Regions from separate parts of the Clostridioides sp. ES-S-0108-01 genome, predicted to be linked through region 1. Evidence: riboswitches for the same ligand, from Rfam matches in the RefSeq annotation. Region 1 holds a riboswitch; the other holds the start of a gene.
What was found. A riboswitch is a leader RNA that binds a small molecule or an ion and turns the genes downstream of it on or off. The one in region 1 is predicted to bind S-adenosylmethionine.

Region 1 (4,343 bases):
TAGATTTAGTTTTTCTTTTAGAATAATCCATAATCTCTTCTAGTTCATTCCAATAATCAACTTCTTCAAACTCCATTTGTTCAACTGGAGCTCCTGTTATTATAAGACCATCAAAGTATTCTTCTTTGGCTTCATCAAATGTTTTATAAAATTCTTTAACATATTCATTGCAACTTCTCTTACTCTCTCTTGTTGAAATTTTAATAAATTCCACAGATACATTGAATCCTGTTTTATCTATCCTTCTTAGTAAATCTAATTCTGTATCTATCTTTATAGGCATTAGATTCAGTATAGCTATCTTAGTATCTATGTTTTCTTCATATTTTAATTCCTTATTAAAATCTTCTTTGTAAATTACATCTATTCCTTCATCTAATAATTTATTAATAACAGGTAATCCTTTTGGTAGTATTAAAGCCATATTTTTTCACTTCTCTTTCTCTTAGAATATTAGAAATTTAAAGCTTGATTTAAATCAGCTATTAAATCCTCTACATTTTCTATTCCAACTGACAATCTTATTAGTGAAGGCAATACTCCAGATGCAATTAATTGTTCTTCTGTTAATTGTCTATGAGTAGTTGAAGCTGGGTGTATAACACATGTTCTTACATCTGAAACATGCGTAACTAAAGATGCTATCTGTAGTTTTTCCACAAATTTTTTTGCATTTTCTAGCCCACCTCTTACTCCAAATGATAAAACTCCACTACACCCTTTTGATAAATATTTTTTAGCATTCTCATAATACTTGTTATCTTCAAGCCCTGGATAATTAATCCAGTCTACATTTTCATGTTTTTCTAAAAACCTAGCTATTTTAAGTGCGTTTTCACTATGTCTCTCCATTCTAAGGTGCAGTGTTTCAACATTTAAGTTAGTAAGATATGCATTAAACGGGCTTAAACAATTTCCATAATCCCTAAGTAATTGAACTCTTGCTTTAGTTGCATACGCAGCATTTCCAAATTTTTCAGTATAACTTATTCCATGGTACGTTGGGTCTGGTTCAACTAATTCTGGAAATTTTCCATTATCCCAGTTAAAGTTTCCACCGTCTACTATAATTCCCCCAACACTTGAAGCATGCCCGTCTAAATATTTTGTAGTAGAATGAGTAACTATATTTGCTCCATACTTTAAAGGGTTACAAAGCACTGGAGATGCTAATGAATTATCAACTATAAATGGAACATTAATCCTCTTAGCTACATTTGCTATTTTTTCAAAATCTATAACTTCAAGAGTTGGATTTGCAAGTGTTTCTGCAAACACAACTTTAGTATTTTCATTTGCAAGTTCTGCTATCTCATCTTCACTTGAATCTAAGTCAAACGATATTAAATCTATACCAAATTTTTTAAGACTAGGTCCTAATAAATTGAATGTTCCTCCATATACTTTTGAAGAACAAAGTATGCTATCTCCTGATTTACATATATTTAAAACTGCCAACATATTTGCAGATTGACCTGATGATACAGCTACAGAAGATACTCCTCCTTCTAGTAAACTTATTTTCTCTTCAAAAGCTTGAATAGTAGGATTACTTATTCTTGAATATATATGTCCATCAACCTTTAAATCGAATAATTCAGCAAGTTGGTCTATACTGCTATATTTAAAAGTTGTACTTTGATATAAAGGTAATACTCTTGGTTCTCCATTACCTGGTTTATAATTTCCTTGCACACATATTGTCTCTTTATTATACATTTTTATATCCCCCTTAGATTTTATTAAAAAAATTAAACTATTTATCAGATGAGATTTAAAATAAATAAAGCCTGAGTATATAACTCAGGCTCTGTATAAGCTTAATTATACTCATCTCTCAGCTTTCGCCGCAGGATTTAGCACCAATGTATATAAATATACTGGTTGCCGGGTTTCATAGGGCCAGTCCCTCCACCTCTCTGGATAAGATTTATTTAATTTTTCTATGTTTTATATCTTATATATTTTTCCTAATTTTGTCAACTATTTTTTTAATTTTTTTCTTTTAATAACTTTCCCAACCTCTACTTGAACTACAGACATTACAGCTAAAACAATTGTTATAAGCCACTCTGAACTATTTAAAATAGTTAGACTAAAAGCATTTCTAAAAACAGGTACAAACAGTATTACTGCTATTAGCAATGCAGAAGTTAAAAACGAGATTAAAAGAAATGGATTTTTACCATTATTTCTATTAAACATTGAATCTATATTTGAACGCTGGCTAAATGCTCGTAACATCTGTGAAAATGCTAATACACAAAACGCCATTGTTTGACCTACAGAATGATTTTCTATATTAAGACCAATTTTATATGCTAAAATAGTCATTATTGCCACAAATATACCTTGGGTAACAACTCTTTGTATAAGGTTTTTTTCAAACAAAGTGGTTGATTTCACTGGCTGATGCTTCATTATATTTCTGCTTGGTGGGTCAACTCCAAGAGCAAGAGCTGGAAGTGTAGCAGTTGCAAGGTTTACCCACAGAATATGAACAGCAAGAAGTGGAGTATCCCAATTTAATAGTATTGCTACAAACAGTGTAAGTATCTCTGCTATATTACCAACAAGCAAGAATTGTATAACTTTTTGTATGTTCCTATATACACGCCTACCTTCTTTTATTGCATAAGCAATTGTTGTAAAGCTATCATCCATTAAAATCATATCAGAAGAATCTTTTGCAACATCTGTACCACTTATACCCATAGCTATACCAATATCAGCAGATTTTAAGGCAGGAGAATCGTTTACACCATCCCCAGTCATTGCTGGTACTTCTCCAATTCTTTTTAAAGATTTTATTATTCTAAGTTTATCAAATGGGGACACACGAGCTATAGGTGAATTCATATTTTTTAATGCTTCTAATGATATTTCATCCTTTTTTTCTTGAACAATACCAATAATTGCATTTACTATTACAATTATTAGTATTACAAAAGCTTCTGTAAATTCGCCAAATATTAAAGACAACACCACTCTTTTTAAGCCGTTTTTCCGCCTCGGTATCGGTGAGCCCCTCCTCTGATGAATCTAGACTTTCTAAAATTTCATGAGTTGCTCTTGAATGCCAAGGCATCTGTTTGTGATTTTCCATTTTGGAAGACCACTCCTTTCTTTTTTGATTTAAGAGTAATTATATTTTAAAATCAAGTTCAGTTCAATACACAATAAGTATATTTTACCTAAATTTAACAATGCCATTTAATACTTAATAAAAAATTCTACTCTTTTACAAATATGTATTCACTATTATCAGATAAGTTTTCTTGGTACTTATATCCTTCTAAGTTAAACTTTTTTAGCTCCTCAATATCTATTATCCTATTTTTTACAATGTACTTTGCCATCATACCTCTAGCCTTCTTTGCTTGTGTAGATTCCACTTTCAATATACCATTTTTGTTTACTTTAAAAGTACATGTAATATATGTATCACTATCTTTAATAAATCTTTCTATTGACTTGCTGTATTCATTTGATGAAAGATTAATGATAGCTGTTTTTTCTTTGCTTAATTCTTTATATATGCGATTTCCCCAATATTCATATAAATTCTTAAACTCACCTATCTGTAATTTTGTCTGCATTTCTAACCTATATTCATATATACTATCGTATGGTTTTACAAGCCCATACAATCCACTTATGATTCGAATACAACTATCTGCAAATTCTTCATCTTGCTTTGTAAAATTTTCTGCTTCTATATTTTTATACTGTATTCCATCATAAGTTAAGATTGCAGGGCTTCCTAATCTATCGAACTTAATGCTTTCAAATCTATTTTTATTTAACACAGCTAATTTTTCATTAATTTTCATTTTATTTTTAAAATCTTCTATGCTAAATGTATTTATATTTTCAACTATTTCTTTTGTATTATCTATAAAACAGGGCAAATTCAAATCTCTATCAAATATTTCTATATTCTTCATATTTTTAGCTGGTGATAACATTATAATCATAAATTCTTATTGCTCCTGTTTTTCCAAATATTCAAGAATCTCTTGTGCATTTGTATCTGGTTTTGCTTTTTCAAAAACTTTTTCAATAATTCCATTTTCATCTATAATATATGTCGCACGTACAACTCCAAATGCAGTTTTTCCATACATTTTTTTCTCTTTCCATACATCAAAAGCTTTTATAGCAACTAAATCAGGGTCAGAAAGTAAAATAAAAGGAAGTTCATGCTTTTCTGCAAATTTTTGATGTGATTTTATGCTATCTTTACTTATGCCAATAACTTGTACATCATCCTTTTTAAATCCATCGTACGCATTTCTAAAAGCACAAGCTTGACGTGTACAACCTGGTGTGTTATCTTTAGG
Region 2 (4,343 bases), on a different contig from region 1:
CTTTGCATGTGGATTTGACGAAGCTCCTACTAGTATTTTTTTATCCTCTTTGTTTGAACATCCTACTGCTGATATTGCTATTGCTGACACCAATGCTACTGACAATAATTTCTTTAATTTCATTTTTTACTTCCCCCTCTTTAAAATGTTTATGATTAAGTTATTTTAGTTTCTTATAAGCCAGATTTCCTACTCCTTGGATTATTTGAACTAATATTACAAGTGCTATTACTGTATACACCATTACTGCTGTATCAAATCTTTGATATCCATAAATAAGTGCTATATTACCTAGTCCTCCAGCTCCTACTGCACCTGCCATAGCTGTATAACCAAGTATAGATATTATTGATAATGTAATTCCAGATACTATTGAAGGCATAGCTTCCTTTATCATAACCTTAAAGACTATTTGTCTTTTTGTAGCTCCAAAAGATTTTGCTGCTTCTATTAATCCTTTATCAACTTCATTTAATGAGCTTTCTATAATTCTAGCAATAAATGGTGCTGCACCAATAGTTATTGGTACTATTGCAGCAGTTTCTCCTATACTTGTTCCAACGATTAATCTAGTGATTGGAATCATTGCAACTATAAGTATCATAAACGGGAAACTTCTAAATATATTTACTATAAATCCTAAAGCACTATTTATTGTGCTATTTGGTTTTAATCCATCTGGTTTTGTAACTACTAATATGATTGCTAATATAAACCCTAATATTGTTGCCACTATAGTTGGTACTATAACCATATACAAAGTTTGTAACAATGCACTTGGAAATAGTGTTGTTAAAAAATCAATTAAACTATTCATTTATCATTTCCTCCCATCTTATGCCCTTACTAGTCAGATATTGTTTTACTTGCTCTCCACTTTTATCTGAAATGTTTATAATAAGTGAGCCTAGAATATCATCTTTAAATTGTTCTAATTTACCAAATATTATAGACACATCTATATTTAGTTCTCTTGCCATAGTCGTAATAATAGCTTCATTAGAAATATCTTTAGGGAATAGTATTTTTATATTTGTTCCCTTTGGTAATATTATACTTTCTTCACCTATTAATTTTCTAAGTCCTTTAGTATTTCTTAAGAATATTTCTTCTGTATCTCCTACCTCTAAAACTTCTCCATTTTCCATTATTGCTACTCTTCCACAAATCTGCTTTATAACCTCCATTTGATGAGTTACAACTATTATTGTTATTCCCAAATTTTTATTTATATCTTCAAGCAACGAAAGAATTGATTTTGTAGTATTTGGGTCTAATGCTGAAGTTGCTTCGTCACAAAGAAGCACCTGTGGATTTAGTGCTAAAGCTCTAGCAATTGCAACTCTTTGTTTTTGACCACCACTTAGATTTCTAGGCTTATCATTTTTCTTTTCAGATATTCCAACTACTTCTAATAACTCTATAACTCTTTTTTTGATTTCTGCCTTTGAATATCCAAAACATTCTAATGGCAATGCTACATTATCAAATACAGTTTTTCTTTCAAGCAATGAAAAGTGTTGAAAAATCATTCCTAACTCTTTTCTTAAATCTCTCATTTGCTTTTCACTCAATGCCTTTACTTCCTTACCAGAAACAAGTACATTACCTTCTTGATATTCTTCTAATCCATTTATACATCTAAGTAGTGTTGATTTTCCTGCACCACTATGACCTATTATTCCAAAAATTTCTCCAGATTCTATTTCTATACTTACATCTTTAAGCACTTGAATCTTTCCATAATACTTATTAACATTTTTTATGCTAATCATAAAATTTCCTCCCATATATTCTGCTTAGTTTTTATGTTTATCCTCGCTTATGTATTACAACAAAATAAAAGCCCGAGTATAAACTCAGGCTTAGAAAGCTATTTATACTCATCTATCAACTATATTAGTTGCAGGATTTAGCACCAATGTATATAAAATATACTGGTTGCCGGGTTTCAAAGGGCCAGTCCCTCCACCACTCTTGATAAGACGTTATTTAATTTAATTCTATTATCATTTGTTGCTATGTTATATATAATATATTCAATAATAGTATTTGTCAATAAATTTATTTAAATTTTTTATTTTTATTATCGTTAAATAACTATTTTTAATTAGTTTTCTAGCTCCTAACACTTTATATTTTAATGTACATATAACTACAAAATATCATTATAAGAAATATATTAAATAATATTAATCTATCTAAATCACTTGTAAAATAAATTAAGAAAATTAACATTTTTCCAAACTCTATTCTATCTTAAATAAAATAATTTAAAAACAATGATGATTGTATAGCTCCAACACTTTAGATTTTATCAAAGATTTGAGTTCTATTGGTTCTATTGTTGTAGCATTTTTCCCAAAAGTTAAAAAATATTCAGCCACCCAATCAAGTGTGGATTTTGGTATACGCATATCTATGTATCCACCTTTAGGCAAAATTTTCAATCCTCTTGCCAACAAAAACTCTGTTTCACAACGTTTTACTCCCTCATCTGTCAAATTAATTTTAATATGATAATCTGTACCTACTTCCATATTATTAAGATAATCATGTATAGAAGATAAAACCTTATATTTTTTATTTGATAAGTTTTCTATACTCAAAATCTTCACAATTCTATCTACACGAAATTCCTTAATAGACTCTGATTTTATACAGTAGGCTGGACAATACCAAAGTCCATTCATGGCATACAAACCAATAGGAATAATGGTACGTATACTATTTTTTTGCTTTGATGAATATTCAATTTTAATTGTAGAATCATTCATTACTATATTGAACAATTCCTTCAATAATGGTGTTGAGCAATGCCTATCTGGTGTCCAAAAAACAAATTTACGTCTCATATTCTCAATATTATATTGAATATCATTTGGTATACAATTTAAAATTTTCTTTAAAGCAGAAATAGTTTCTTGCTCAAATGGTAAATCATTATAATATTCTAGTGACTGATATGCAAAGAATATAGATTTTATCTCACTTTCTGAAAATGTAATCGATGGAAGCATACGTTCTTTGAGTACATGATATCCTCCAGCTGCTCCAACTTTTGAATATAATGGAAATCCAATACTCTCCAGCACCTGTAAATCTCTTAGTATAGTACGTTTTGATACAGAAAATTCTTCTGCTAATTCTCCTGCTGTAAAATTTCTTTTTGCATTTATTGTTATCATCAGTTCAATTAAACGTTCAGCTCTTGACATGTTTACACTCCTAATTTCAATATAGTGACAATAATTGTCACTATTCTATGGTAAGATATTCTTACATTTAAATCAATAACAATAAAGAAGGGACTGATATTTTATGGAAAATAACCTCTAAATAAATCATAATGAAAATATTGAGATTACAAGATAAAAATAAGCATCTTGATAACATACAAAAAAGCGAAGCCAAAAAATATACTATTTACAAGGCTTCGCTATATTTAAAGTATTTATTTTTAATTTTGAGACTATTTATTCTATTATTTTTTATTATTTCCTGTTATTCCCAATCTATCATTCATATCTTTTATCATTTTTCTAAAACCACTGCCTATATCGTTTCCAACGTCTTCAGTCCCATGAACTAGTTGCATAAAGTCATTTTGACCTTTTTTCATATCTTCATCAGATACATTATCTAATTTTTCTAGTCTTTCATCTATATCTTTTACTAATCTTTCACCTTCAGCAATTAGGTCATCATTCATTCTCTTTAACTCTGTATCCTCTGTTTTACCATCTTTTTTAAGAGATGTTACAAATGATTGTATTTTATCTCTACTATCCTTATATGCAGCCTTTACATCACTTAGATATTTTTCATTTCCTGGATATTCTTTATCTTTAAACTGATTATTTATACTTTCTGGAGTATCATAAATAGAATATCTATTTAGTCCTGCTATATAATCATTATAGCTTGTTGAATAATAATTCATATATCCTTCATTATTATTTACAGATTCATTAGGATTTTTTCCTGCATTTTCACTTGGTTTTTCATTATCTCTAGCACATGCAGTTATTCCTATAGCTAGTACTAATGCTAATCCTACAAATAAAGTTCTTTTTAGTTTCATTTTTATTACCCTCCTAAATCTTTTATACTACAAAAAATTTTAATAATTTTCTTTCTTAATTTAGTATTTCTATATTTTTATTTTTTATTTACTAAAATTAAACAATTTATAATTTATTTTTTTGGAAATCATAATAAATGAATAATTAAATAAAAAAATATAATTTTGTTATTGATACTGATTATCATTCATAGTATAATCTAATTACTTGATATTAATTTTCATTTGAAGGAGGTTATCTTTTATGTCTTATTGTAAT

Region 2: another riboswitch for S-adenosylmethionine. It lies ahead of IR152_RS18395 (methionine ABC transporter ATP-binding protein); the one in region 1 lies ahead of IR152_RS04775 (O-acetylhomoserine aminocarboxypropyltransferase/cysteine synthase family protein).

The regions. Positions count from the first base shown of each region.
Region 1 is NZ_JADGMN010000003.1:191,396-195,738, reverse strand. It holds gene IR152_RS04780 (homoserine O-succinyltransferase) at 1-424, opposite strand, end outside; gene IR152_RS04775 (O-acetylhomoserine aminocarboxypropyltransferase/cysteine synthase family protein) at 454-1,719, opposite strand; SAM riboswitch class I at 1,828-1,930, opposite strand; gene IR152_RS04770 (HAD-IC family P-type ATPase) at 1,984-2,985, opposite strand; gene IR152_RS20380 (cation-transporting P-type ATPase) at 2,885-3,106, opposite strand; gene yaaA (peroxide stress protein YaaA) at 3,234-3,977, opposite strand; gene bcp (thioredoxin-dependent thiol peroxidase) at 3,984-4,343, opposite strand, start outside.
Region 2 is NZ_JADGMN010000031.1:27,527-31,869, forward strand. It holds gene IR152_RS18385 (MetQ/NlpA family ABC transporter substrate-binding protein) at 1-123, opposite strand, end outside; gene IR152_RS18390 (methionine ABC transporter permease) at 161-817, opposite strand; gene IR152_RS18395 (methionine ABC transporter ATP-binding protein) at 810-1,775, opposite strand; SAM riboswitch class I at 1,881-1,987, opposite strand; gene IR152_RS18400 (helix-turn-helix transcriptional regulator) at 2,274-3,218, opposite strand; gene IR152_RS18405 (hypothetical protein) at 3,485-4,084, opposite strand; gene IR152_RS18410 (DUF3793 family protein) at 4,329-4,343, shown strand, end outside.